DNA from 2 places in the Varibaculum massiliense genome. Region 2 is predicted to be linked to the other one. Evidence: riboswitches for the same ligand, from Rfam matches in the RefSeq annotation. Region 2 holds a riboswitch; the other holds the start of a gene.
The links. A riboswitch is a leader RNA that binds a small molecule or an ion and turns the genes downstream of it on or off. The one in region 2 is predicted to bind ZMP and ZTP.

Region 1: linked by a shared signal. The riboswitch ahead of glyA (serine hydroxymethyltransferase) and the one ahead of purH (bifunctional phosphoribosylaminoimidazolecarboxamide formyltransferase/IMP cyclohydrolase) in region 2 are both predicted to bind ZMP and ZTP.

Annotation. Positions count from the first base shown of each region.
Region 1 is NZ_FNWI01000004.1:1,447,767-1,462,538, reverse strand. Features, by position in the region: gene pheT (phenylalanine--tRNA ligase subunit beta) at 1-355, opposite strand, end outside; gene pheS (phenylalanine--tRNA ligase subunit alpha) at 358-1,458, opposite strand; gene BQ5456_RS06530 (substrate-binding domain-containing protein) at 1,637-2,461, shown strand; gene map (type I methionyl aminopeptidase) at 2,645-3,556, shown strand; gene ppgK (polyphosphate--glucose phosphotransferase) at 3,560-4,318, shown strand; gene BQ5456_RS06515 (hypothetical protein) at 4,478-5,359, opposite strand; gene BQ5456_RS06510 (class II fumarate hydratase) at 5,526-6,926, shown strand; gene BQ5456_RS06505 (exodeoxyribonuclease III) at 6,980-7,825, opposite strand; gene BQ5456_RS06500 (BMP family lipoprotein) at 7,853-8,962, opposite strand; gene BQ5456_RS06495 (bifunctional methylenetetrahydrofolate dehydrogenase/methenyltetrahydrofolate cyclohydrolase) at 8,977-9,879, opposite strand; gene glyA (serine hydroxymethyltransferase) at 9,954-11,246, opposite strand; ZMP/ZTP riboswitch at 11,270-11,347, opposite strand; gene BQ5456_RS06485 (amino acid permease) at 11,506-12,981, shown strand; gene BQ5456_RS06480 (glutamate--cysteine ligase) at 13,282-14,481, opposite strand; gene BQ5456_RS06475 (glutamine amidotransferase-related protein) at 14,492-14,772, opposite strand, start outside.
Region 2 is NZ_FNWI01000004.1:728,146-742,917, reverse strand. Features, by position in the region: gene BQ5456_RS03335 (Na+/H+ antiporter subunit A) at 1-1,950, opposite strand, end outside; gene sucC (ADP-forming succinate--CoA ligase subunit beta) at 2,267-3,433, shown strand; gene sucD (succinate--CoA ligase subunit alpha) at 3,463-4,395, shown strand; gene BQ5456_RS03320 (cell division protein PerM) at 4,473-6,938, shown strand; ZMP/ZTP riboswitch at 6,968-7,046, shown strand; gene purH (bifunctional phosphoribosylaminoimidazolecarboxamide formyltransferase/IMP cyclohydrolase) at 7,073-8,683, shown strand; gene BQ5456_RS10080 (alpha/beta fold hydrolase) at 8,868-10,997, shown strand; gene BQ5456_RS03305 (L,D-transpeptidase) at 11,077-12,513, opposite strand; gene BQ5456_RS03300 (L,D-transpeptidase) at 12,674-14,110, opposite strand; gene rpmE (50S ribosomal protein L31) at 14,473-14,691, shown strand.

The DNA.
Region 1 (14,772 bases), 720 kb from region 2:
CACCGGGCAGAACTGCTCCCGGCAGCGACACCACTACTAAATCTCCCACTTTAAAGTTGTGGGCGCCGCAAATAATTCCGCGACTGGGCAGTTCGGAGGGCTCTTTGCCTTCCCCGGGACGGTCATTAAACTCGCCGACATCGACTCGGCAATAGTTAATGACTTTCCCATTGGATTGTTCTTTGGCATCCAGGGTCAAAACCCGCCCGGCCACCAAAGGTCCAATTACCGCGGCCGGATGGATGGCTTCTTCTTCCAAACCTACCTTGACCAGGTCATAGGAAAGCTGTTTGATATCCGTACCCGGCACTACCTCGACGTGATCTTTTAGCCAATCAAGCGCTACAAATGGCATTGCTAGTTTCCCCTTCCGGTAGTGCCGAACTGTTTAGAAAATCGCACGTCGCCCTCGACAATATCGTGCATATCGGTGATTCCATGTCGCAGCATCAGGGTGCGTTCAATGCCCATCCCGAAGGCGAAGCCGGAATACACATTCGGGTCGATTCCGCAGGCTATCAGCACATTCGGGTTTACCATGCCGCAGCCGCCCCATTCGATCCAGCCTGGCCCGCCTTTCTTTTGCGGGAACCACAGATCCATTTCTGCGCTGGGCTCGGTAAAGGGGAAGAAAGAGGGACGCAAGCGGGTTTTGGCTTCCATCCCGAACATGGATTGCGCGAAATGATCCAGGGTGCCTTTCAGATCCGCCATCGTCAGACCCTTATCGACTGCCAGCCCCTCTACCTGGTGAAACACTGGGGTGTGGGTAGCATCCAGTTCATCGGCACGGAAAACTTTCCCGGGGCAAGCAATATAGACCGGCACTCCCCGCGAAAGCATCACTCGCGCCTGCACCGGCGAAGTGTGAGTGCGCAGCACCAGGTTCCCATCCCCAGGGTTTTCTCCCCCCAAAGAGCGCCCATCTATATAGAGGGTGTCTTGTTCTTGCCGCGCCGGGTGATCGGGGTCGATGTTGAGAGAATCAAAGTTGAACCATTCGTGCTCGACTTCCGGGCCTTCCGCGATTTCCCAACCCATAGACACGAAAAAGTCAGAAATATCTTCCATCAAGGTTTCCAGGGGATGACGCGCACCTTGCGGGTAACGCTGCGCCACCTGGGTTACGTCCAGTGCCTCTGCCGCCAAAGTTTGGGCTTCTTTTTCCTTCTCGAGGGCGGCTAGGCGCTGATCGTATGCAGCATGCAGCTGTTTCTTAGCGCCGCCCAGATTCTTGCCCGCCTGGGCTTTATCCGCCTTATCCAGATTGCGAATCTCCCGGTTAGCCAGGATGATCGGCGCGCTGTCACCCAGGTGAACCCCGCGCGCCCTCTTTAATTCTTCTAGCGAGTCGGCAGCAGAAAAATCGGCTTCTGCCGCCGCAACTGCCCGGGCAATTCCCTCTTGATCTAGCGGGGAGATAGGTGTGGTCGCGTCAGACACAGGTTCACCTTTCATCAATATTTGTTCTCTCTTTTGTCTTACACTCTAGTTGCCAAGTAAATTCGGGGGTAATTTCAGACCGCGAAGCGAAACTTTCCAAAGACGCGAATACAAAAAGATACCGTGCGAAGATAGCCGCACTTGATGGCGTTAATATGTAGAATGGAAACAAACTTGCAATCGAGGAGGCACCTTGGCGACGCTAGCTGGAAAAACGAAGGTTGATATCGTTGTGCCTTCCGTCGATATTGGCGAGGTTCACTCCGCCCTGCTACGCGATATGACGATTATGCTAGCCCAGGCGGGAATCAGCGTAGTTTGCACAGTTCACCTGGAAGATCATCCCGAGAATCTGCTTTCCACTATTAGGGAAACTGATGCTGCGGTTTTGCCGCTTTTCCCGCTGGACGAAAAGACTCTGGGGGAACTAAAAAAGTGCGAAGCCACGGTGCTTGATTCTTTGCTACAGGGCAAGGATCGACAGAATCCCGCCAATTTAGTCACGTTCCAGATGGCTAAGATTCAGGTAGATGCCCAAGTAAAACGGAATCGTCGCCATTTGGCTTTCGTGCATTGGCGGGGGAAGTACCCTGAAAAAGCGGCTACCGTCTATTACTTCTTTGCTCAAATGGTGTGCCAGGCAACGGGGCTGGCGTCTCCTATCCAACTGGAGCTGCCCACAGATCCCGAGAACATTGCCTCTTACCTGCTCGCGGCTTTGCAAAAGCACCCCAGTTTGGACGGGTTCTGCGCGATTGACGATACGACGGCGATGGCGATTGTGCATGGTTTGCGCGAATGCGGCAGGATGGTTCCTCAAGATGGTTCGGTTGTGGGTGGCTTCGACTCTCCCGCTGGTCAAGTTTCTCGCCCCCCTATATCTTCAATAAATGTTGATACCCAGGCACTCGCCTATCAAGAGTTAATGCATATAGCCCAGCGTGAGGGCGATGAGCTAGACCTCGGCAAAGCCCCCAGCGGTCAGCTTTTGCAGTACGTTTCCCGCGAGTCCGTTTAAGCGTTCTCGGTTACGGTTTAGCTAGTTTTGCCCCTTTTCTAACTTTTCCCGCCCGCCTCTATGGGCGCCCTACCCCCCTATCCGTCTTTCCTCTCTTCCTACGCTTTTCCTCTCTTTACCTGTATCCTCCAGCTAAAAACGCGTTGAATCCGGAACATTTGCCTGCCCGCGTAGGATAGAGACATGAATGAATATCAAGGACTTAGCCTTAAAGAACTAGCTGAACGCGCCCCCTTGGGAAATCAGGAAGCCGGAACTGTTAGCCCCAAGCTGGATGTTCCCAAGGAAATTGAGCGTCCCGAATACCTTTTCCATGACGGCCCGGAACGCATCACCGCTTCCGATACTAAAACCCCGGAAACTGTCGAAAAGATTCGCGCTGCCGGGCAGATTGCTGCCGACGCCCTCGTCGCGGTAGGAAAAGCAATTAGACCCGGGATAACTACCGATGAACTCGATAAAATCGGTCACGACTATATTGTTTCGCAGGGTGCCTACCCGTCTTGCCTGGACTATATGGGCTTCCCGAAATCCCTGTGTACCTCGGTGAATGAAGTTATTTGCCACGGAATCCCCGACGATAAGCCCCTGCAAGAAGGCGATATTGTCAACGTGGATATCACTGCCTATAAAGATGGGGTACACGGCGATACCTGCGCCATGTTTAGCGTCGGTCAGGTAGATAAAGAATCCCAGCTGCTAATGGAACGCACTTATAACGCCATGATGCGCGGGATTAAAGCGGTGAAGCCGGGACGCGAAATTAACATTATCGGGCGGGTAATCAGTGCCTACGCGAAGCGTTTTCGTTATGGAGTGGTACGCGACTTTACTGGTCACGGCGTTGGCGAGGCTTTCCATTCCGGTCTGATTGTCCCCCACTATGATTGCGCCCCCTCCTATAACACCGTGATGGAGCCGGGAATGGTGTTCACTATTGAGCCTATGCTCACTCTAGGGACAATAGAGTGGGAACAGTGGCATAATGGATGGACAGTGGTCACCAAAGATCGCTCACGCACAGCTCAGTTCGAACACACCGTGGTGGTAACCGAAGATGGTGCGCAAATTCTGACCCTGCCTAGTAAGGAGTAACTAATGGCTATCGCATTTGGTATTGATATCGGAGGATCGGGCGTTAAGGGAGCCCCGGTCGATTTAGAGACCGGAGAGTTTACCCAGGAACGTTTCCGGATTGAAACCCCCTATCCGGCAACCCCGCAGGCGGTATCCAAAACGGCAGCGGATGTCCTAGCACATTTTGAACTTCCCGAGGACGTGCCGGTAGGTGTTTGTTTCCCCTGTCCGCTCCCGGGTGGGAATGTCCGTTTCATGGCAAACCTGGATCAAGAATGGGTCGGCAAGAACGCGGTAGAGGTATTTTCCGAGGCTATCGGGCGTCCGGTAGCTGTACTAAATGATGCGGATGCCGCGGGTTTGGCCGAGCAACAGTACGGGGTTTTCAAAGATCAGCCGGGAGTTACCGTGTTTACTACTTTGGGGACGGGGATTGGAACCGCCATTTTTGTGGATGGGGTAATGCTTCCCAATACCGAGCTTGGGCATATCCAGATTGGCGGTCATGACGCGGAAACCCGCGCCTCCGCGGCGGTACGTAAACGCGAAAATTTGGGTTGGAAAAAATGGGCGAAACGGCTAACCAAGTATTACCGGGAAATGGAGAAACTATTTAGCCCGGATTTGTTCGTAGTCGGCGGCGGAGTATCTCGCAAACACGAGAAGTTCTTGCCTCTAATCGACATTTCTACCCCGATTATCCCCGCCAAATTGCGAAATACCGCCGGGATTGTGGGGGCAGCGGCAGCCGGAGCTGCCCGTCAACGCCAGCAGGGATAGCTTTTAGTTTTAGCTAGTTTTCTCCTTCAAGGAGGCGCCGGGGGTTGCCCCCGGCGTTTTCCTTTACCCCGACCCGAAAGCTCGGGTTAAGCCCCAAAAGTTGAAATGCGGGCAGCAGGTTAATGGCTACCTCTCAGATACTTACCTTCAGGTTGTGCCTTAGTTTCCGGCAGAGGGAGTTGGCTCAGCAGTAGGAGTTTCTACCCCGGTGGGGTTAGGTTCTTGTGTGGGCGTCGCCCGTGTGGCGGGCGGGGCGGCAGGAGTGGTTTGTGTGGCGCTCGGCTGCTCGGGCACGGGTTCACTGGTCGCAGGTTTACTGGTCGTGGGCTCCTCAGTATGAACAGTTGTCCGGGTGGTTTCAGGAGCCGAAGAACTGGTGGAAATACTTTCTGACGGGCTGGTTTTCTGTTCGGAGGGCACAACTTCTTTAGCAGAAATTGTCATCGCAATAATCACTACCGCCCCGACCAGGATGGCTACGATTGCGGTCACGATGCCCGCGACTTTTACCAAACGACGTTTGTCTGCGCGTTCTTCCTCGTATTCTTGATCCTCCCGCTGCTGTTCCGGGTCAACTTGGGGATTGTAGGCGGGAGGAATCCCCCCGGGGAAAGAATCAACTTGCGGAGTGGCGGCGGCAGGATCTATCGATTTCCTGTGAACTGGGGCAGCTCCCGCTGCTGGATAAGTCGCCCCGGAAGCACCTATCGCCTGGGTAGCAGCGGTATTAGCAACGGGATTATTGCCAACCGGATAGGGGGCAGTACCAGGCGCGCCCGCTGAGGGCTGGTTAACCGGCGGGATTACTTCAGTAGGTGGTTGTCCTTCGAAAGCGGAGGCGGCAGGAGTAGTCGAGGGCGCACCCTCGGGCGGATTCGGTACCGCTATTTTTCTTTGCTCCGTACTATTAGGTTCCGGTTGCGCTACCCGGCGAGTAATCCGCCGATTAGTCTGGCGACCACGCGGAACATAAGCGTTTGCCATCGCCCCGCCAGGCAAATATTCGGTAGGTTTATCCTCTGAGGCATCGTTGCTCATCATGCTCCCGCTTTCTGTCGATAGTTCCAGTCTAAGGTGCTTCCACCTCAAAAATCACACCTGCACCAATTTTCCCGGCTTTTCCTCGGATTTTAGGACGTTCTTCGCCCCTAACCCCGGTAGGCTAGAAGGTAAGTAACCACTTTTATAAAGACTAAAGGAGCTACACGTGAGCGAAGAATATCGGATTGAACATGACACCATGGGGGAAGTTCGGGTTCCCAAGGATGCCCTCTATGCAGCTCAGACCCAAAGGGCGGTAGAAAATTTCCCGATTTCAGGTCGCACTCTTTCCAGCCACCACATCGCGGCTTTAGGGCAAATCAAGCGGGCGGCAGCGATTGCTAACGCCGAACTAGAGGTAATCGATACCGAAACCCGCGATGCCATTGTGAAAGGCGCGGAAGAGGTTATCGCTGGTAAACATGATGACCAGTTCCCGATTGATATTTTCCAAACCGGCTCTGGGACTTCCTCGAATATGAACACCAACGAGGTAGTAGCTACCTTGGCCACTGGCTTTAAGGGCAGCAAAGTTCACCCCAATGACCATGTGAACGCTTCCCAGTCCTCTAATGACGTGTTCCCCTCCTCGATTCATATTGCCGCCTACGAGGCAGTCGAGCATGCTCTGCTCCCGAAGCTAGATCAGCTGGCAACCAGCCTAGAAAAGAAAGCCGAAGAGTTCGCCAATATCGTTAAGGCAGGGCGCACCCACCTGATGGATGCCACCCCAATCATGCTGGGACAAGAGTTCTCCGGATACGCCACCCAGGTACGTAAGGGAATTGACCGGGTCAAGGACGCAGAAAAGAACCTGGCAGAGCTACCTTTGGGGGGCACTGCCGTCGGTACCGGGATTAACACTCCGGAGGGTTTCTCGGAGCGGGTTATTGCCCTAATCGCCGAGAACATGGATTTGCCGTTCCGTCAGGCCGAGAACCATTTCGAAGCCCAAGCCGCGCAGGATTCCTTGGTAGAAATGTCCGGCGCATTGCGGGTAGTGGCAGTTTCCTTCGTGAAAATCGCCAATGATTTGCGTTGGGCATCTTCCGGGCCGCGCTGCGGCCTCGGCGAAATCACTTTGCCGGATCTGCAGCCGGGCTCTTCGATTATGCCCGGCAAAATTAACCCGGTATTGCCCGAGGCAACCGTACAGGTAGCTGCCCAGGTAATCGGTAACGATCAGACGATTGCTTTCGCGGGCGCGCAAGGCAACTTTGACCTGTTGGTGATGCTGCCGGTGATGGCAGTGGACCTGCTAGAGTCGATTAACTGCCTGGGAGCGGTTGCCGGTCTGCTCGCCGAGCGCTGCGTAGATGGTATCGTGGCTAACCCGGAGCACTGCCTGGAACTGGCAGAATCTTCGGCTTCGATTGTGACTCCGCTGAACCGTTACATCGGCTATGAAAATGCCGCTAAAATCGCCAAGCACGCAGTGAAAGAGAAGATGACGGTCAAGGAATCTGCTCTGGATCTAGGATTTGTTGAGCGCGGGGAAATCAGTGAGGAAGATTTAGATAAAGCTCTAAATGTTGCCGATATGACTCACCCGAAAGCCGGTAAGTAACCAGCAACTGTAATAGGTCGCGCCTGCCAATAAATATCCTGGCAGGCGCGATTTTATATTTCGTAGCTAACCACCACAGGGGCATGATCGGAAAAACGCTGATTGTATGCCTCGGCGCGGTCAACTTGCTGGCTGCGCGCAAGCTCTGCCAACGCCGGGGTAGCCAGCTGATAGTCGATACGCCACCCGGCATCATTATCGAAGGCTTTACCCCGCCATGACCACCAGGAATAGGGTCCTTGCACCTGCCCGGCAAGGTTGCGCACCACGTCAACCCAGCCTTGCTCACCCCAGCGATTCAGGAACGCGATTTCCTCGTCTAATACTCCGGCGCGTTTATTATGGTTCGGTTTCCAGTTCTTGATATCCCGCTCGGTATGCACCACATTGAAGTCCCCGCCTACCAGCACTAAGGGTTCGGCATTTTCCGAGGACACATCCGGGGACATCAGCTGCTTCAGACGGTGACCGATTCGTTCTAGGTGCGCCATTTTATGGTCTTGTTTTTCGCTTCCTACTTCCCCGGAATGAAAATAGGCGGAGACTACTCGCACACGCGCGTCCTCTTTCCCGCCTTCATTTTCCCGGGTCAATACCGCTTCTAACCAGCGCCCTCCATCTGAGGGAACCTCAACCGGCACCGTATCTGCCGCTGATTCCGCTAGGTGCCAAGGGGAGGATTTACGCACTGCGACCGCCACTCCCGCGCGCCCTTTGAGCTGCGAGACGTTCACCGCTACCTGCCAGTCATCCCCAAAAAGTTCCTGCGCGATTTCTTCGCTCGCGCGTACCTCCTGAGCCAGCACCACATCCGGCGCAGACTGTTCCAGCCACGCATCCATTCCTTTACGGAACGCTGCCCGGATTCCGTTCACATTAACTGTGGCAACCTTGAGCATCTTTCCCCTTTACTTTGCGTTTTTCGTTTAGCCGCGATGGGTTTCAAGTTTCGTTATATCTATTTTTCCGCTGTCGATTTGGCTGCGAATACCTGCCAATTCGGCGGTGAGACTATCAGAAAACCTGGGCGCATAATCGCCCCAACCAGCCAGTTTAACTCCGGAGTTCTTGAGAGTTCCCCGGTAGTCCCTGCCGGAAATCGAGCCGGTTTTAAGTTGTTTTAGCAGCTGTTTCGCGCACCCGGAAGCATCAATAACCACTGAGGTGAGCATATTGGCCTTCAAATCGGGGGTACTGGCTGCCAGGTCTTGCCCAGTCCAGACAGCTGCCGCATCTTTAGCCGCCAACTCCGCTACCACCCCGGTTTCTTCCGGATTAGCCACTACGAAAATAACATCTACCCTTTCATCGGCTAACTTCAGTAGTTGCTGATGCAGCTCTTTGCTTTTTACCCGCAGCGGTCCGCCCGCGCTTTGTTCCCAAGAAGAAAATCTAATCCCCGAGCCTTTGAACTGGTTATAGTATTCCACCCCCAGACGAAAGGCGCCTGCCCAAGCAGAAACCGGATCTTTCCCAAGGGCGCTGCCCGGATTCTTATCAGTATCCTCTGGCGGTAAATCGCTAACTGCCCCCACCAGACCACTCTTAGTAACCCCGGCGGCGGCATACCCGGCTAGGAAAGCGGGTTTCCGCAAATCAAAATCGATACCCGAAGCATTAGGTAACGCTTTAACCTGCCCAATCGCCCCCAGGATGGCGAAGTTTATTTCTGAATTACTTTTTGCGACCCGCACCATTTCCCGCGCGAATCCCGGCTCTAAAGAAAGCACATTCTTGCATTTCTTTTTCTTTAGCTGCCCGCCAATCTGTGAGGTTTTCTCTACGCTGATAGTTTCAGTCTTCACCGTTTTCTTATTTTCCGGTTTCGCCAGCACCTCCCCCAGAGCTTTACTGAGCGCCACTGCCCGAATATCTTGAGATTTCTTTTTCTCTACCAGGCAAAACTCTCCGCGCGTTTTAGCTACGGTTGCAGGTTTCGCGCCGGAGCTAGTTTTCGAGGAAGAGGCGCAGCCGCCCAGGGTAAGGGCGAGGGTAGCGGCCAAGGCTAAAGGAATCGAAAGTTTGCGCAAACGCATCTGTTATGCCCCGCCTAACCTACCTGTCGAATAGCGGTTTCCACCACGTTTAGCAGCAGATTTGCCCGGGTCATCGGACCGATACCTCCGGGGTTGGGCGAGAGCCAACCCGCCACTTTATCTACTCCCTCGGCCACGTCGCCCTCTAACCGGGCTTTCCCGGTTTCCGGGTTGACCGCGCCGCGAGATACCCCTACATCCAGCACTGCCGCGCCCTCCTTGACCATCTCGGGCCGGATAATTCCCGCTGATCCGGCGCAGGCGACAATCACGTCCGCCTGGCGGGTATGTGCAGCTAAATCCCGGGTTCCGGTATGGCAACAGGTGACGGTGGCGTTAATATCTTTCCGGGTAAGCATTAAGGGCAGGGAACGCCCCACGGTGGTGCCGCGCCCTACTACGCACACTTGTGCGCCCTCCAGTGGCACCTGATACTGCTGCAGCAAATCGATACAAGCGCGCGGGGTGCAAGGCAGCGGGGAGGTTACCGGCTCTTTTACCCGCAGCACCAACCGTCCCAGGTTCATGGGGTGCAATCCGTCAGCATCCTTATCAGGATCGATTGCTTCTAGCACCTGGTTCACATCGACTTGGCGCGGCAGGGGCAGCTGCACAATATAACCGGTACAGGCGGGATTCTCGTTGAGTTTTTCAATCTCCGCTAATACCTGGGTCGTAGAAACCGTATCGGGCAGTTCCACCCGAATCGACTCGATACCTACCTCAGCGCAGTCACGATGTTTACCTGCCACATAGGAAACCGATCCCGGGTCAGAGCCCACCAAAATAGTGCCTAGCCCCGGTTTAATCCCTTGCTGATGCAGGTGCTCAACCTGCTGGCGCATCTGTTCTTTCAGTTGCCGAGCCCGCGCTGCCCCATCCAGCAAAATCGCGTCCCCGCTCCATCCTTTACGCATTTTTCTCCTTAGCTTGAGGGCGCGGGCAGACTCTAATCGTCTGCCCGCGCCACCCTGCATTTATCTATTTAGCTTTAGGCAACCTGGTTAAGCCCCAAATAGAGGGGGAAACGTTTAATCAGAACCTTTACCCGCTCGCGGTAGTCAGAAGTGTCTACCTTGCCCCGGCAAGCATCCTTCAAAACTCCCGCAATAATCTCAGCTACCTCGGTAAATTCTTTCTTCCCGAAACCGCGAGTAGCCAACGCCGGGGTACCAATGCGCAGCCCGGAGCCTACCCGAGGAGGACGCGGATCGAAAGGTACCGTATTGCGGTTGATAGTAATGCCGGATTCGTGCAGCAAATCTTCACCTTGCTGCCCATCCAGCGGGGAGTTACGCAGATCCACCATCACCAGGTGTACATCGGTACCGCCAGTCAACAGGGAAATCCCACATTCGGCAATATCCGATTGCATCAGCCGTTTCGCCAATATTTTCGCGCCCTCTAGCGTGCGCTTTTGCCTATCTTTAAACTCGTCACTGCCCGCAATCTTCATGGCGACTGCTTTCGCCGCCACCACGTGCATCAAGGGCCCGCCCTGCTGACCGGGGAAAACCGCGGAATTAATTTTCTTCCCCAATTCCTTATCGCGCGACAAAATCATGCCCGAACGCGGCCCACCCAAAGTCTTGTGGACAGTCGTAGAAACCACATCGGAATACGGCACCGGGTTCGGGTGTAACCCGGCAGCTACCAGCCCCGCAAAATGCGCCATATCTGTCCACAAATAGGCGCCCACCTCGTCCGCGATTTCACGGAAGGCTTTAAAGTCCTCCTGGCGAGGATACGCAGACCAGCCAGCGATAATCACTTTCGGGCGATACTTCAAGGCCGCGTCACGCACCTGATTCATATCCACCCAGCTGGTTTCTTTATCCACCTGATAGGCGGTGGCGTTATAGAGCTGACCAGAGAAATTTATTTTCATGCCATGGGTAAGGTGTCCGCCGTGGTCTAACGCCAAACCCATAATGGTGTCCCCCGGCTTGGCCAGGGCAGATAGCACTGCTGCGTTGGCTTGGGCACCCGAATGGGGCTGCACATTGGCGAACTCGGCAGAAAATACTTCTTTAGCCCGGTCGCGAGCCAGATTCTCGGCGACATCTACCGCGTCGCACCCTCCGTAATAACGGCGCCCCGGGTAGCCTTCCGCATATTTATTGGTGAGGACGGATCCTTGCGCCTGCAGTACGGCGCGCGGTACAAAGTTTTCGGAAGCAATCATTTCCAAGGTGCCGCGTTGCCGCTCTAACTCTTGGTTTAAAACTGCTGCAATTTCGGGATCCACTTGCGAGATGGATCGGATAAGAAGTTTATCTCCCATTGACTCTTCCTTATTAATAGTGCCGAATCAGCCCAGGCGAGCGACTGATTAACAACTTGCTCCCCGGTGGTATCCCACCTACGCCAGTCACGGTTACCTCTTTAGTCTACCGTGACCTAGGAGGCTTTTACCTAAATAGTTTGTGGCTGGATGCCCGATTCCAAATGCTGACTGCCTCTAAAGTCTGGCACGCACCTCACCTATACTCCCTATGTGCTCTGTTATCGAGTACAAAAAGGTAAAACTTAGGAGAAATCTAATGAGCGAAACTCAACCGTCGGCAGCGGGGACAGCCTCTCACCGCGACAAATCCGATGTCGGATACCGCAAAGGGTTAAAGTCTCGCCACATGCGCATGATTGCGCTGGGCGGGGCCATTGGGTCCGGCCTGTTTTTTGGGGCTTCCGGACGTATTTCTGAGGGCGGTCCTTCAGTAGCCATTGTCTATGCAATCTGCGGCGCCGTAGCCTATATGATGCTGCGCGCCCTGGCCGAACTCAGCCTGTATCGCCCCTCCTCAGGGGGGTTTATTTCCCACGCCCGCGAGTTTATGGGTGAACGCGGAGCCTATTTCACCGGTTGGTTTGCCTTTATTACCTATTCTTCGGCGCTGATGGCCGATATCACCGCGATTGCTAACTATATGCATTACTGGAAGATTTTCCAGGTGATTCCCCAGTGGGGCTGGGCTTTCATCGCTTTGGCACTGATGGTGATAGTTAACCTCGCTTCCGTTAAATTCTTCGGGGAATTCGAATTCTGGTTCGCGATGATTAAGGTCGCGGCGATTGTAATCTTCATGCTTTTAGCGGTTGTGGTCTTGATTCTGGGCATAAACCTGACCGTGGGCGGCCAGGTTTACCATCCGGGGGTGGGTGCGATTACCGAGCACGGCGGTCTCTTCCCCAAGGGCGCTTTCACCATGGTCACTATGTCGCTGGGAGTGCTGTTTGCTTACGGTGGCACCGAATACTTGGGCGCCGCCGCTGGTGAGGCCGAAGATCCCCAAAAAGAATTGCCCCGGGCAGTTAACTCTATGATGTGGCGGATTTTGCTGTTCTACATGGGTTGTATTGTGCTATTCACTTTGCTGTTGCCCCACAACGTCTATGACAAGAACGAATCCCCCTTCGTAACCTTCTTTACCGCCATTGGTATTCCCGCTGCCGGCACCATCATGAATATCGTGGTGATGCTCGCGGCAGCCAGCGCGATTAACGCCGAACTTTATACCTGTGGTCGCGGTTTGCGTTCGCTAGCGGTTTCCGGCTCGGCACCACGCTTCCTGGCGGGGATGAACCGCAACGCGGTACCTTACGCGGCGATTGTGGCTGCAGGTACTGTCGGCTTGGTGGGGGTAATCATCAACATGATTCACCCTTCCGAGGCGTTCGACGTCATCGCCTATATGGCGGGGATTGGGATTTGCTCCATGTGGGGTTCGGTGATGATTTCGAATATCTTGTTCGTGCGTCACTGCCGCCGCAATGGGCTGCAGCGTCCGAAGTTCCATGTTCCTTTGGCTCCTTACACCAACTACGTAGTGCTAGCGGTGTTTGCCTCAATGATTGTTTTAATGTGGTTCGAGGGCGGTCTGGGGCCGGCAGCGATTATCGCGTTCGCCTCGGTGACCGTAGTGTTGGCACTGGCCTGGTTGGTGGTGCGCAACCACGTTGACCATGACATGTTTACTGCAAACGCTCCCGCCGAAACGGGAGCTAGCGAGAACCAGTAACACTTAAGCGTGGGGGAGAGTTTTTCCTCCCGCCCAAGAAATCGGGGAGAGACTAAGTCTCTCCCCGATTTCTTATGCCCACCGCACCCACTCGGATAAAACTCTCCCCCGCGCTTACAGATGCCAAACAGCTATAATCCTTCCCCGTACTAATAACGTGCTAACAGCGCAACAGCCCCCTGGCAACGGGCGTGGGAAAAGCACTCCGGGGCCCCGTGAGCCTCAACAAGTTCGGCTCAAGCCCCTCTCGTATCTTTTCCCGCGCCCTCTTGAAACGTTAGTGCTTGCGGATTCGCGTGTTTAGCGGGCGCGGACTTTCCAGCCTTTGACCCCGCTTTGGTGCAGGGATTTGTCTACGAAGTGCGCGGGATCAAGCGGCTCGCCTGCCTCCATTTCTGCCATTAGGAAGGCTACTACCGCCTCATAGGAATTGGTGCGCTCAAAAATAGTACGTTGCCGCTGGTAGCCGACTCCTAGTTTCACGATGTCGAGCAGTGACCAGAGTTCTTCTGCGCAGTCTAGATCTTCGGCGGCAGGAGTCAGTTTCTCGAGGCAATCCGGCAGAGATTCGCTGAGCAGGGCTTCTTCCCCGTGCACGTCCTCAATCAAGATGGCGTCCATCCCGTAGCGGGCAGCCCGCCAGCGGTTTTCCCGCACAAACCAGTCGGGCAGTACCGGCAGTTCTTTACCCGCGTCTAGCTGCCGCGAAGCCGTCTCTACCAGGGCTTGCGTAAGTGCGGCGCAGGCTGCTACCTCTTTGATAGTGGAAGAGGCGTCCGCTACCCGCGCTTCAATAGTGCCAAACTTGGGGGAAGGGCGAATATCCCAGCGCACCTCATCAAAGGAATCAATCACCCCGGTTTTTAGCATCCCGGAGGTGAACTCTTCCAGCTGTTCCCAGGTTTCAAATTGATAGGGTTTGCCGGCAGTAGGTAGCTGTTGGAATACCATCGCCCGGTTGTCGCAATACCCGGTGTCGACTCCCGCCCAGTAAGGGGAAGAGGCAAACAGCGCCTGAATATGACCAAGTTTGCTGGTCAGATAGTTTTGTATGGGCAATACTTTGTTGCGGTCTTCCACCCCCACATGTACATGGGTTCCAAAAAGTAGCATCTGGCGCCCCCAATATTGGGTACGATTGACCAGTTCTTCATAGCGTTTACTATCGGTAACCTGCTGGTAGCTGGGGTTAGCGAAGGGGTGGGATCCCGCGGAGGCTAACTCTACGCGCAGCGCGGAGGTAACCGGACGCACCAGGTTTATTCCCTCTTTCAAATCCATGATGCAATCGCGCACGTTGCGGCGAGGACGGGAAATTAGTTCTACCGTATTAAGTAGCATTTCCCGATGCACCAGCTGGTTCTGTGGATGTAGCCGCTCCACTTCCTCCAGCACTGCGCTCGCGCATTGACGCAGGTCAAACGAATCTTTGTCGATTAGCTGTAGTTCCCATTCGATACCGATGGTGGAACGCTCAGATTTTGAAAATTCGATACCCATCAGGTGCCTCCTAACGACGGTAATGTTCAGTAAAAGCGGACAGCAACCGGTGGGAACTGGTTACATCTTGGGTCATGCAGCGGGCGATGACCGCTTCGCGTTCAGCGGCCGCGTAGTACGCGTCCCCGTATTGGTCGATGCGGATTTGCATTCCTGCAGTGGTGATTTCCGGATGGAACTGGGTGCCATACAGATTATTTTTAAAGCGAAGTAGCTGGTAGCGGCAACGTTTCCCGCTACCAAGCAAAGTTGCGCCCTCCGGAAGTGCCGCCAGGGAATCCCCGTGTCCGG
Region 2 (14,772 bases):
TGCGGCTCCACAAGCCGAAAGTGCCAGCACAGCATTTAGGCGACGTTGAGCAACTACGCAGATAGTGGCCATTCCGATAAGGGCAAAACAGATGAATGCTTGCCCGAAGGAATCGGCGAAATGCCAGCGATGCATATCGGAAATCCCTAGCATGCATACTGCTCCTGCCAACACCGCAACGGTAAATATCACCGAAAGATCAGTAGGTAGGGATCCGGTTTGTACCTTGCCAGTCACCCAGGAGGCGCCACTTTCTAGGCTGCGGATAGTGCGCGAATAAATACCTTGGGCGCCCCAACGCGGCGAGAAGGCTAGACGGCGTTGCAAGCGTGCCAGGCGGGCGCGACTCCAGAACAACCAACCTCCTGCAATCAGGATCAGCGCGGTCACCAAACCGGGGAGTATCCCTGACCAAAGATGCAGATGACCCGGATTTTTCCCGTAGATTTGCACAGCGGTTTGCCCCAGAAAACCGTCAAGGACACCGGGCAGGAACCCCAGGCACAACGAAAGTCCGGTAAGTACGCCGGGAATGATGGTCAGAGTTTTACCGGTTGCCCGCAGTTTTTGGCGATGGGGACAAGTTCCCTGCCGGTCATGTTTATGGCTAAAGGCTCCCCAAAAATAACGCAGCGAGTAAGCGAAGGTGAGGGCAGATCCGGCAATCAGGACCGCCAGAATCACCTCGGATTCAAGGTCGCGTCCTGCACCTAGAAGAGCGGTAATGGCGTGCTCTTTTCCGAGGTATCCGCTGGTGATCGGGATTCCGGACATAGATAGAATCCCCGCGAGAGCGCAAATGGCCAGTTTCCGGGAACGTTCCCCCAGCCCGCACAGGCTGGGAAACTCGCGGGTGCCGGTCTGTTTTTCAATAGTACCCGTAGTTAGGAACAATCCGGATTTGAAGGTGGAATGTGCAGCCAAAACGCACAGTCCCGCCAAGTAAAGTTGGGGGTTCCCTGAGCCAATTAGCATAGTCAGGAATCCCAGCTGAGATACGGTACCGAAAGCTAACACCAGTTTTAGGTCGGTTTGCCGCAGTGCGGAGTATCCACCTAGCAGCATGGTGAATCCCCCTAAACCTACGATTGCCCAGGTAAGTCCGGGGAAACTGGCAAAGGCGGGTGCAAAACGGGCAAGTAGGTAGATACCAGCTTTAACCATCGCGGCAGCGTGCAGGAAAGCCGAGACCGGGGTGGGGGCAGCCATCGCGGAGGGGAGCCAAAAGTGGGTTGGGAAAATCGCCGATTTGGTAACTGCCGCAAAAAGAATTAACGCTAATCCGCTGATAGCTGCCACCGGCTCGACGGGAGTGCCCAGGGCGGTAGGGGAAGAGAGTACGGTTAACAGTTCGCTGATTCTAAAGGAGCCTCCGGGCATGATTCCTAAAATCACGAAACCGGCGAACATGCTTAAAGAACCGGTGGTGGTCACCAAAATCGCTTGGCGAGCGGCAGCGCGAGAGGCACGTTCCTCAGCCTCGTGACCAATCAAAATAAAGGAACTGAAAGTGGTGATTTCCCAAAAGAAATAGAGGGTCATGGTGTGATCTGCTAAGACCAGACCTGACATCGAGGCGGCAAAACCTAGGAAAGCTGCGATAAATTGACGAAGGCGCGGAGAATTTTCAGAGAAATATTGCGCACAATACACCAAGATCAAAGCGCCAACCAGGTTAATTACTGTCAGCATCAGCCATGATAGGCCGGTTAGGCGAAATCCTATTTCCAAATCTAGCGCACTTGACCATTGATAAAAGTCAGCCAATCCTTGCGATCCCGTGCCGAAAGCCTGCCGGGTGTGCGATAGCGTCCAGATTAAGGCTCCCAGGGGCATGAGGGCGGCGATGTAAAAAGTGCGCTGCCTAAAGTATTTGACCAGAAAGGGAATTAGCAGTGTCGCCAAGAAGTAGCATACGATCAGCGCGGCTGCGCGATCCCACAAAAGCATAGCTATTTCCGTTTCACTTTCTTGGTTTTTCGTCCAGCATGTTCCGGCTGTCACTTAACTGTACCGTGAACCGGTATTTTTTTCGCTTCTGACCGCGTAAAAGCTCAGCGGGTGCACGAAGGAAAGAAAATCCCCACCTGCGCCCTCATCGTTACTGATGTTTCATTTCCGTACGGGTTTCGCGGAGCTTTCTGATGCCAACCCTGTTCCAGCGCAAACGTGAGGGAGAACACTTTCTGGTGACGAAATAAGCGCAAATATGCGGTACTATAGTCCTATATCTTGATGTCGAGGTACTTACTGAGAGGACGTGCAAGTGGACCTTTACGAATACCAGGCTCGTGACTTATTCGAGGCTCACGGAGTTCCCGTGCTAGCCGGAATCGTGGCCGAAACTCCTGAAGAAGCGCAAAAAGCTGCCGAGAAACTCGCTGCACCCCTAGTGGTGGTAAAAGCGCAGGTAAAGACAGGAGGGCGGGGAAAGGCTGGCGGGGTTAAACTCGCTCGCAGTCCCCAGGAAGCCCGCGAAAAAGCCGAAGAAATCTTGGGTATGGATATTAAGGGGCATACCGTGCATCGGGTGTTAGTTGCCGCTGGTGCCGATATCGCTTCCGAATACTATTTCTCGATTTTGCTTGACCGCTCAAACCGTCGCCACCTGGCGATGTGCTCTAAAGAAGGCGGCATGGAAATCGAGCAGCTAGCCAAAGAGCGCCCGGAGGCACTGGCCAAAGTTCCGCTGCCGGTTACTGGGATTGACGAGGATGTTGCCCGCAACATTCTGAAACAGGCCGGTTTCGAGGATGAAGAGCTGATCGCTAAGGCCGTACCGGTGCTGGAGGGGCTCTGGGATGTCTACCAGGGCGAGGATGCTACCCTGGTCGAGGTAAACCCCCTAGTATCCAGTGAAGAAGGCGAGATTATTGCCCTGGACGGGAAAGTAACCTTGGATGATAATGCCCGTTTCCGGCAGCCCGGTCACGACCAGTTGGTAGACAAACGCACCGAGGATCCTCTGGAAGCCAAAGCTAAAGAAAAAGGCTTGAACTATGTACACCTGGAAGGTCAGGTGGGGATTATTGGTAACGGCGCTGGTCTAGTGATGTCTACTTTGGACGTGGTGGCTTACGCGGGCGAGGAATATGGAGTGAAACCAGCCAACTTCCTAGATATCGGGGGCGGCGCCTCCGCGCAGGTGATGGCTGATGGGTTGGACGTGATTCTGGGCGATCCCCAGGTCAAGTCAGTATTCGTAAACGTATTCGGGGGAATCACCGCCTGCGACCAGGTAGCTTCCGGAATCGTGAAAGCAATCGAAATGTTGGGCGATAAAGCCACGAAGCCGCTGGTGGTGCGGCTAGATGGTAACGCGGTGGCGGCTGGTCGCAAGATTTTGGAAGAAGCGAACCTGCAGCAGGTGACCATGGTAGAAACTATGGATGCCGGTGCCGCCCAGGCAGCTAAACTCGCTGCCGGCTGTTAAGAATCGGTAAAAGAATAAGGAGAAACCAAATGTCAGTATTCCTTGATTCCTCAGCCCGGATTGTCGTACAGGGCATGACCGGTTCCGAGGGGCGCAAACACACCCGATTAATGCTAGGTGCCGGTACCAATGTGGTAGGGGGTACCAACCCCAAGAAAGCAGGGCAAACGGTCGATTTCGATATCGTCCCCCTGGGAGAAGCCGCAGAAAAGAAAGGTATTAAAGCCGGAACGGTTTCGGTACCGGTTTTTGGCACCGTAAAAGAAGCAATGGAAAAAGAGGGCGCGAATGTTTCGGTAGTGTTCGTTCCCCCGCGTTTCGCTAAAGGGGCGGTGCTAGAGGCGGTTGAGGCCGGAATGCCGCTAATCGTGGTGATCACCGAGGGAATCCCGGTACAAGATTCCACCGAGTTCGTAAATGCCGCCCTGGAAAAGGGCTGTCGGATTATCGGCCCTAACTGTCCGGGAATCATTACCCCGGGACAGTCCAATGTGGGGATTACCCCCGCCGATATTACCGGTTCTGGTCCCATCGGACTGGTATCCAAGTCCGGTACTTTGACTTATCAGATGATGTTTGAGCTCCGCGATATCGGCTTTACCACCTGTATGGGGATTGGCGGTGACCCGGTGGTGGGTACCACCCATATCGATGCTCTCGAGGCCTTTGAAAAAGACCCCGACACCAAAGTAATCGTGATGATTGGTGAGATCGGGGGAGACGCGGAAGAACGCGCCGCCGACTATATCGCCGCTAATGTCACCAAACCGGTGATCGCCTATGTAGCAGGCTTTACTGCTCCTAAAGGTAAAACCATGGGGCATGCGGGCGCTATCGTCTCCGGTTCGGCAGGGACTGCCCAAGCCAAGAAAGAAGCCTTGGAAGCCCACGGCGTAAAAGTCGGGAAGACTCCTTCCCAGACTGCCGAGCTGGCGCGGGAGGCATATAAAGCGCTTAGCTAAATGGCAGTTGCTGCCAGTTAGCTAATCCTCCCGCTGGTGACAGCACGTCAGCTAAAATTGAAATACCTGAAAATGTTGTGGGGGCGGCGCCTAGCGCCGCCCCCACAACCATTATTCAGCGCGGGGCAGGCTTGAGCGCGGTGCGCCTAAATGGCAGTACCGCGAAAAAGTGGACAATAGTAGGGATGTTACGGCGGCCTAAAGTTCCAAAGATTCCTCGGCAACCTGCGGGTGCGAGGAAAGTATCCGCCTATACCTCCGTAGGAAAATCGCCTAAACCAGAAAAGAAAAACGCGCGAAAATCCGGAACTGAGCGTCCGGGGGGCAAAAATAAGTATTCCGACAAAGTCAAGAATGGCTCCGGCGGCACCAAGAAAGGTAAGGGGAGCCCCTTAGGCGGGAAATTGCGGCTAGCAAGACAGAAAACTTCCCCTGCTGGGAAAGTATCCGCAAAATCGGCTGGAAACAAAACCGTAGCTAGCTCCCAAAAGGGGCGGCGCACCCTCACCGTGAGGATTCCGCGAGGGATTCCCCGGATGGTGGCCGCCGCCCTCATCACCTGCATATTTCCCTGGATAATTTTCTTAGCGATCAGTGCGGGAGTGTATTTTTCCACCTCTGGCAACCCCTGGATGGTGGATACTGTCTGGACGGAATCCCTGACAGTAGGCGCCAGCGTCTGGGCATTAGGCTTCGGGGTTCCCCTAAGCGGCACCCTCGGTGGAGCCGCCACCTTATCGGTGATTCCTTTGGGACTGTGGATTGCCTACCTGTGGTTAGCTGGGCGCCTAGCACATAGTTTCGTCCTCGAAAGTAAAACCATCCTGTGGGCTTATCCTTTTGCGCAAGCGGCAATTGCCACCCTGGTGGGTCTAGCAATCCGCGGAGCCTATAGTCTGGGAGGCTTGTTTTTTTGGGCGTTCCTACACGGTCTTGCCGCTGTTGCCTACGCTTTTTACCTATTTGACCGCGATCAGCGTCCCGATACCGAAAAACCTTCGCTGCTCCGTCCTAAAGCGCGTCTAGCTGCTGATTTTAACCGTTTTACGGCGTGGAGCCGGACTCTCATCCTGCGGATGCGCCAGCCCGACCGCGCCTATAGACAAGATCTGGAAAATCGTCGCCTGGGAATCGACCGCGATGAGCGCAGTTGGGACGGAACTAATAGCACCTGGACGGTGCCTGGCTGGGTAGTTTCCGGGGTACGTGCCGGATGGCAAATGTTTATGTTCTTCGGGATTGTCACCTTGATTCTGGTGCTCGCCCAAGTGTTTTCCCATATCACGGCAGTAAATAAAATCTATGACCTGTACGGGGTATCCCTGGGGGCAGGCGCCCTCATGTGGTTGGCGCAACTGCTCTATCTGCCTACCGTTCAGACCTGGGCGTTAGCCTGGATTTTGGGGCCGGGATTCCAGCAGGGTACCGGCACTATCCGTTCTTTAACTCAGGTGAAAGCTGGCCCGATTCCGGCAGTGCCTATCCTGGGGGCGCTACCTGCCCAAACCCCCGGATATTGGGTATTGGCGTTGATTGCGGTACTTAGCCTGATGGTTGGATATCTGTTTTATACCGTAATGGCTCGGGTTGACTTCTTTTCACACGTAGCATCTTTCCTTGTGGGAGGGCTTTTATTTACCTTTTTGACCACTTGGTTCTGTTTCTTAGCCTCCGGTTCTATCGGCGCGGGACGGATGTCTGCCTGGGGGGCGCATCCATTGGCTGTTGCCGCCATGGGATTATTCCTGGTTTGGGTGCCAATTATACTGGTAGGAACGGTTTTGCATCCCCACGCCCGCGCCTATTTGGCAGATAAATTTTTTAAGGTCAAGAGGGCGAGTGTGCGCGCTAGCCGCCAAGGTTTTGCAGCCGCGAAAGAAAAAGCGAAAGGTTACCGCTCCTGGACTCCTTTGAGCAGCGATACTACCGTTAAGGCCGCGGACGCAGCAGAAGGCGAGCAGACCGCCACTGAAAAAGAAGAAAACGCAACCGAAGATGCGGCAGAAAGTGAGTCGCCAGAAGCCTCCCCAGTCGTGGAAGGGGAGGAAACGACAGAGATTCCCCAGACGCGCGAACTGCCTGAAGCTGATGAGCCAGAAACTCTCGCTAATGAAGAAAGTGAGCATGAGGACGAGCGGGAAGAAAACAACGAAAATGTCCCCGAAGAAAGCACCTCCGAAACCACCGGTAACTCGGACAGTGAAACAGCAAGTGAGCAGGAGTCCCCAGAGCCGACCCGCCCGGCTCCGCCAACTCCGCAAGAAATCTTTGCCCGCTCTCGCGGCGCGCTCCCGGCTGACACCGAAGAAATCAAAGATTTAGTCACCGATTGGGCAGAACGCAAAACCGATGAAGTTATTGCTAAAGAACAGCAAGAACTAGAAAAAATAAAATCCTCTGCTAAGCGGCTCCCAGCAGCAGAGCTCACGCGGCCAGCAATCAAACGCTCACTTTTCAAACGAGGACGGCTAAAAGCTGGCAAACCGCACCGCGATGCGGACGATACCTCCACCCAAGCTATTGAAATTCCCGACCAAGACTAACTTTCGTCGCCGAAGCCAGCAGGGTAGACTGGTTTTTACGTGACTGGCGAAAAAAGTGGATTACCACTGGGGAACGTAAAGGGACAGTCGCTCGCCTGGGCTGGACAAAGAATGCAACAAAAGGATCCCGCGTCATGAGCGAAATTAAACCCATTAAACGTGCCCTGGTCAGCGTGTACGATAAGACCGGTCTGGATAAACTGGCAAAAAGCCTACAGGCTGCTGGGGTAGAGATTATTTCCACCGGTTCTACCGCCCATCAGATTGCCGCTGCCGGGGTAGAGGTAACTGAAGTTTCCCAGGTAACCGGGTTTCCCGAATGCCTAGACGGGCGGGTAAAAACTCTGCACCCGCTGATTCACGCGGGGATTTTGGCTAACCGGGAGCTGCCGGCCCACGTTGCGCAGCTAGAAGAATTAAAAGTAACCCCGATTGACCTGGTGGTTTGCAATCTTTACCCCTTCGCGGACACGGTGGCTTCCGGTGCGGGGTTTGCGGATTGCATCGAAAAAATCGATATTGGAGGTCCCTCGATGATTCGGGCGGCCGCCAAGAATCACGCCGATGTGGCAGTGATCGTTGATCCCAGCTCCTATGATGATCTAGCGGCTGCTTTGCAGCGCGGGGGCTTCACTGCCGAGGAGCGCCGCGAACTTGCTGCTAAGGCTTTTAACCACACCGCTATTTACGACACCCAGATTTCTTCCTGGTTTGCTAAGCAACTCCAGGGCGAGGACGCGGCTACCACCAGCAGCGCCCTGCCTAACCTGGAAGAGTGGAAACCGCAGCTCAAGGAACTGTACAGCTTGCGCTACGGGGAAAACCCGCATCAAGAGGCCGCGGTCTACCGCTTCACCGATGAAGAAGGCGGTCTGGCACAGGCAGAACAGCTGGGTGGCAAGCCGATGAGTTATAACAACTACACTGACGCTGATGCGGCTTGGCGGGCTGCCACCGACCATAGCGAGCCTTGCGTGGCGGTAATCAAACACGCCAACCCCTGCGGGATTGCAGTTGCTGAGGACGTAGCAAAGGCACATCTGCTGGCGCACGGCTGCGATCCGCTGTCGGCCTATGGCGGGGTGATTGCCTGTAACCGTGAAGTGACACTAAAGATGGCGCAGCAGGTGAAACCGATTTTCACCGAAGTGATTATTGCCCCCGAATATGAAGCAGAGGCGCTTGAGCTGCTGCAAACTAAGAAGAATCTGCGGATTTTGCGGATTGATGCGGATGCTCCAGTGGAATGGGAGTTCCGGCAGATCAGCGGGGGAGTGTTGGCGCAAACTCGTGACCGCCTGCAGGCCGAGGGAGATAATCCAGAAAACTGGAAATTGGCCGCGGGACAGGTAGCAGATGAACAAACCCTAGCTGACCTAGCCTTTGCGTGGAAGACCGTGCGGGCAGTGAAATCGAATGCTATTTTGCTGGCAAAGGATCAGGCCACGGTCGGCATTGGCATGGGGCAAGTTAACCGCGTTGATTCTTGTGCTCTGGCGGTTCAACGCGCCAACATCTTGGGACAGGCGCCGGAAGGCGAGGCCGCTCCCGAGCGGGCACGCGGCTCGGTGGCCGCCTCTGATGCTTTCTTCCCCTTTGCGGATGGTCCTCAAACCCTGATTGATGCGGGCGTAAAAGCGATTGTGCAGCCAGGGGGTTCGATTCGTGATGAAGAAACCATCAAAGCCTGCCAGGAGGCAGGGGTAACCCTCTACCTGACCGGTACCCGCCATTTCTGGCACTAGGCGGTTAATCACGGCTGACAGCAAGTCCGTCACTGATTTTTAAAGCTGCCAGCCATTTAGCGGGCTCGGCAGACAAATGCCTTGCCTGAGCGATAGATCTGATACTGGTACTGATAACCTGGGGACGCCGACCGGCGTCCCCAGGTTATTTTGATTTGCCAAGTGTGCAGTAAGGAGATTGCAGATGATTATCGCAGCAACAGATGGTTCCTCCCTCGGCAATCCCGGTGCCGGCGGCTGGTGTTGGTACCTGTCACCTGAATGTTGGCGAGCCGGCGGTTTTACCCGGGGAACTAATAACCAGGCAGAGCTGATGGCAGTAGCCGATCTACTCACCGAAACTGCCGGAATAGCCGATGATTTATTGATCCAGGCGGACTCCCAATACGTGATTAACATTTTGACCAAATGGCGGTTCGGTTGGAAGAAAAAAGGCTGGAAAACCGGCGGTGGCAAACCAGTAGCCAACCTAGAAGTGGTGAAACGCCTAGACCAGCTGCTATCTGACCCCAGTAGAAGGGGAAAAGTCAGATTCGAATGGGTAAAAGGACACGCCGGTCACCCGCTTAATGAGCAAGCGGACAGTCATGCGCAGGCAGTAGCGAGAGCCTATCAGTCAGGTACCCCCAGCGAGAAACAGTTAGGACCAGGCTGGAAATCTGGAAAGGAGGGGACCAGTGAACGAACTTCCCATACACCAGGTGAGGACGCTGCTAAATCCGCAAAATACCTACATCCAGAAGACTCCCGCGAAACTAGCGGCCAGCAAAAACCGGTCGCTCCCGCAGCAGCGCCAGCGCGCCCTCTTTATCCGCAATTAGAACAAAACCCTAACCCCAAGGAGTATCGCCAGGGACGTTACCTAATCCGCGAACACGTCCTGACTGTACCCCTCTACCACCCAGAAGTGGCGCTAAACCTGTACCCGGACTCGGCGAAAAACCCGGTAGTAAACCTGGCGCGAGGGGCAGATGAGCAGGACAGCGGGGTACAAAGCGAGCTGTTTGCGGTTACTCCCGGAGAACTAGCCCGGCCAAAATCGCAGAAAAACTCCAACATTTCGGATTCAGACAACCAGTTTCTACCCCCTTGGGTAGACGCCGAAATCCAGAAAACCAATATCCAGATTTATACCCGCGAAATCGCCCGCGACGATGATGAAAACCGTCCCTACCTGATCTTTTTCCAAGGCGGTCCCGGATGTAAGGGGTCTCGCCCGGCCGATTGGTCTTCCCCCTGGTTCGGAGCTGCCCTGGAAAAATACCGGATTATCATGCTTGACCAGCGGGGGACTGGGCGTTCCACCCCGCTTGATAACGTTACTATTCCCGCATTGGGGTCTCGCGCCGGAGCCTGGCTGCGGCTAATGCGCGCTGACCAGATCGTAGGGGACGCGGAAGCGCTGCGCCGCGCCCTAGGAATAAAAAAGTGGACAGTCATGGGGCAAAGTTTCGGCGGGTTTATTATTACCGCCTATCTTTCCCGCTTTCCGGAGGCCATCGAAAAAGCCTATATCACCGGAGGACTGCCGGGACTAACCAAGGTTAACCGCATCTATGAGCGCACGTTTGCGGCTACCGCCCGGCGTTGCCGCGAGTTCTACGCCTTGCCCGGAATGGAAGAAGCAGTCCGCCAAACCTGTGCGCACGTGCTAGAGCGCGATGAATACCTGCCTAATGGAGAAAAACTTACCCCCAATCGAATTCGGCAGGTAGGCCTGGAGCTGGGACGCACCTACGGTCTTGAAAATCTGCGCTACCTTTTCGAGGCGCCTTTTGTGCAGACCGGAGGCAAGCGCCACCTCACCCAAGAATTTTTAGGGCAAGTCGGAAGCCGGGTCAGTTTTGCTCTAGATCCCCTCTACGCCCTCCTGCATGAAACTATTTACGGGAATGCGGTGCCGCAAAGCGAAGTTGAGCCGACTGCCTGGGCAGCAGATCGGATTCGCGCAAATGCTCCCGGGTTCGCGCAAAACGCCGATCCTCTCGACTGGGGGAAACCCTATTATCTGACCGGGGAACACTTTGGTAGCTGGGTCTTTGCGCAAGATCCGGCGCTGAAACCCCTAGCTAATCTAGCAGATGATTTGGCGGCAGAAACTGACTGGCCGGTACTCTATGACCCGCAGAAACTGGCGGAAAACCAGGTGCCGGTACATGCGGTGGTTTACCGGGACGATATTTTCGTTCCCCGCACCCTGTCGCTAAACACCGGCAGGGTTATGGGAGCCAATATCTTAGAAAAACCAGACTGGCACCACGATGGGCTGCGCGCCTCTGGCAATCTGATTATTTCCTGGCTGCTATCCAACTAGAGAACCGGCAGCTAACAGCAGCTGATAGGAGCACTGGTCGGGAGTTCCCTCGATGCCGGGGTGGGGCACCGGATGCCCTTTAATGGTGCACGACTACCGGGGTGCCAATAGGCGCCCAATTATAGAACTCGCCGGCTTCAGAAACTGGCATATTTACGCAGCCGTGGGATCCACGGGGGTCTCCCCAGCCAAAGGAACTGCGCCAGGGTGCTCCGTGGAGGGCGTATCCTCCGGAAAAGTACATAGCATAGGGGACGTTCGGTGTCACATAGCGGGTGCCGTCTGTATTAAATCCCCGCATGGTGTCGAATCGTAGTTTGCGTTGGATGGCAAAAGTTCCTTTAATCGTCGGGGTAGCGGGAGCTCCGGGAACCATGCTGGTCGGCGCTACTGCCACCGTGGTTCCCTCATATCCGGTAACCGTGTAGTTAGAAAGATTCACATCAATCCATTTTTCTCCGGGCGCTGCTAGATAAGCCAGGTTTTCCGCCCCATCGGCAATGAGCTTATCTTCATTACTGGCTTTATCGACTTTAGTCTCGAAGGCAAGGGAGCTGTCTTTCCCCGCAGCAAAGTTACTGGCGATTTCTTTTGCCAACTGGTCACCGTTAGTAACGGTGACTCCATCCTTTGATGCGGTTTTAGTTCTTAGTACCTTTCCCGCGCTATTAACCAGGCGCTGGCCGTTAACCTTTTTTACCTCAACGGCTTCTTTACTCTTGTTTACCCAGTCAGCCACGGCATTGTCATTGGTAGTGAGCTTGGCATGCCGACTGACCTCCGGAACAATAACGAAACTAACCTTGTCTTTTTGGTCAGCGACGATTTCTTTATCCCCGACTTTTATCGTGACCTGTGGTTGGATGAATTTTTCTGCCGCGTCTGCTAACTGCTGTGCCAATTTAATATCAACCAGTGGTTTGACTGCACCCATAGTCAGAGGCATCTTCTGATTTTTTTGACTAGCCATAACCTTATCCGCGCCTGCTAGTAGCCTCTTAGTATCTGCTCCGAATCCGTCCTTACCCGGAATCGCTTTAAAACCAGTCCCCTCGGCGTTAAGTTGCACGCTAGGCTCGGTGACCGGTTTGCTGCCTTTAATATCTTTAGTAAGTTCATGCGATAGTTTGCTGGTAACCTGCGCGTTTACCTGGTGCTTGATCGGAATCCGCCTGGAGGTAAACAGGCTGGTTACGTAGCTGAAGGCGCTACTGCGCGCGGTTGCTTTCCGGGCGGTTTCCGCTGAATCAACCTGATACCCGATTTCCTTGGGGGTCAGCGATTTTCCGTTAACCCCATGTCCCGAAAAAGTGACCCGGTACTTGGTTTCTGCGGTATCTAGCTGCTTTTTAATTTGCTTAGCAGTTAGCCCGGAGACTTTAACTTCCCCCACCTTGGTGCCAGGTAGTGCCTTCTTCCCAACTGCGTAGTAGGAAACGTAGATTGCAAAGGCAGCGATAATCGTAACCAGCGCGGCAGCCACTGCGACAATAGTGATTTTTGTTTTCTTAGACATGGATATCGGGGTTTCAGAAAATGGGTGAATCCAAACAGTATCTTCATCCTAGCTGGCTTTGCATCGCTGACCACACCCAAAATGGGTAAGTCTGCTCACAATAGCAGGTGAAACCGGCTGCGAAGGGATTTCGATAGCTGGAATCCCTTCGGGAATGTAACTAGCGGTGAGAGACTACTACTGTTCCTATCGGTGCCCAGTTGTAGAACTCGCCCGCTGCGGGTACGGGCATATTTACGCAGCCGTGAGAACCGCCTGATCCTCCCCATCCAAAGGAACCACGCCAGGGTGCTCCGTGAAGCGCGTATCCTCCGGAGAAGTACATGGCGTAAGGAACATTCGGGGTTACGTACCGGCTGCCATCAGTGTTAAATCCCCGCATAGTGTCAGAGCGAACTTTACGTTCAACCGCAAAGGTTCCTTGAATGGTGGGGGTAGCGGGGGCGCCAGGAACCATTTTTGTTGGTCCTTTAACTACCGTGGCACCCTCATAACCGGTAACCGTGTAGTTAGAAAGATTTACGTCAATCCATTTTTCCCCCGGAGCTGCCATATAGGCCAGCTTTTCCGCCCCATCGGCAATGGTCTTGTCTTCATTAGTAGCTTTATCAACATCGGTCTTGTAGGCTACCGAGCTGTCTTTTCCGGCGGCAAAGTTGGTGGTGATTTCTTTTACCAGCTGATCAGCGTTGGTGACTTTAACTCCATCTTTCAGTTCGGTTTCGGTTTTAAGTACCTTCCCCTCGCTATTTACGAAGCGTTTGCCGTTAACTTTTTCTACCTCAACAGATTCTTTATTCTCGTTTATCCAGTTGCTGATAACTTTCCCATCTGCTCCCGGTTTAGGATTCATGGTGACATCTGGGATTTTCACGAAGGAAACCCGATCCTGCTGGGTGGCAACGATATCCTTTTCTCCGGTCTTCACCGTTACCTCGGTTTTAGCTAATTTTTCGGCATTAGCAGCCAGTTGTTTAGCCCAACTCGCTTCCGCCAAAGGCATAGTCTTACCAATTTTCAGGGGAACGTTTTGATCCTTCTGGGTGGCGACTACCTTGGCAGCTGCCATCAAGATAGCGCGGTTATCTGCTCCAAAACCGTCCTTACCGGGAGTTATTTCAAACCCAGTTGCTTCGGAGTTTGCTTCTACCTGAGGCTCAGTTACCGGCTGTAGTTTCGAAGTTTCCGTGGGTAACTCTTGTGACCATTTGTCCACAACTTTAGGTTTTAAGTCATGAACAATGTTTACCTGGCGGGTGGTGAACAGGCTGGTTACGTAGCTGAAGGCACCGTTGCGGACGGTCGCCTTCCGGGCGGTTTCTATCGAATTCACCTGATACCCGATTTCCTTGGGAGTCAGCGAAGTTTCCTTGATTCCCTGTCCGGAAAAAGTAACTTTGTTATTTGTTTCCGCGGTGTCGAGTTGTTTTTTGATTTGGCTAGCAGTTAGACCGGAAACTGTAACTTCCCCTACCTTGGTGCCGGGCAGTGCTTTCTTCCCAACTGCGTAGTAGGAAACGTAGATTGCGAACGCGGCGATAATCGTCACCAGGATGGCAACTACTACCCCAACAGTTATTTTTGTTTTCTTAGACATCAATATCGGGCTTCCAAAATGGGCGAATCAAAACAACACCTTCATCCTAACGGCGTTTTAGGCTTTAACTATCCCCAGCGTGGGTAAGTCTGCTCACAATTGCAGGTAGAAGTAGGTTTTGCCCCACTTTACCAGCACTGATGCCCTGCTGTTTTCTTGTCTGTTATGAGATTGTTATAAGATTCATTTTTCAAATGGCGAACAACGGCTAGAAGAAGCCACCCGGAAAGGTCATGCCCACCACATTTTTGCCCGAGAAGTAGCATCACCAAGGCGCGAAGTGGCATAATCTAATCCGGTTCCGGTTCACCTCTTGTAACCTGCATTTGGACCCGGCGCCCTAAGAACCTCAAGGAGAAACCATGAAGCAGGGAATTCATCCCGAATACGTTCCCACCACGGTTACCTGTACCTGTGGGAATACTTTTGAAACCCGTTCTACCATTAAGTCCGGCACCATGCGGGTAGACGTGTGCTCTGCCTGTCATCCCTTCTACACCGGTAAGCAAAAGATTATGGATACCGGAGGGCGGGTTGCTCGCTTCGAAGCTCGCTACGGCAAGCGCAAGCGCGAACAGTAAAGCTTTTATTAGGTGTGGTCGGCCAGTTGGTCGGCCACACCTTTTTAATTTGCCATCACCCTGCCTCTTTGGTTCGAGAAA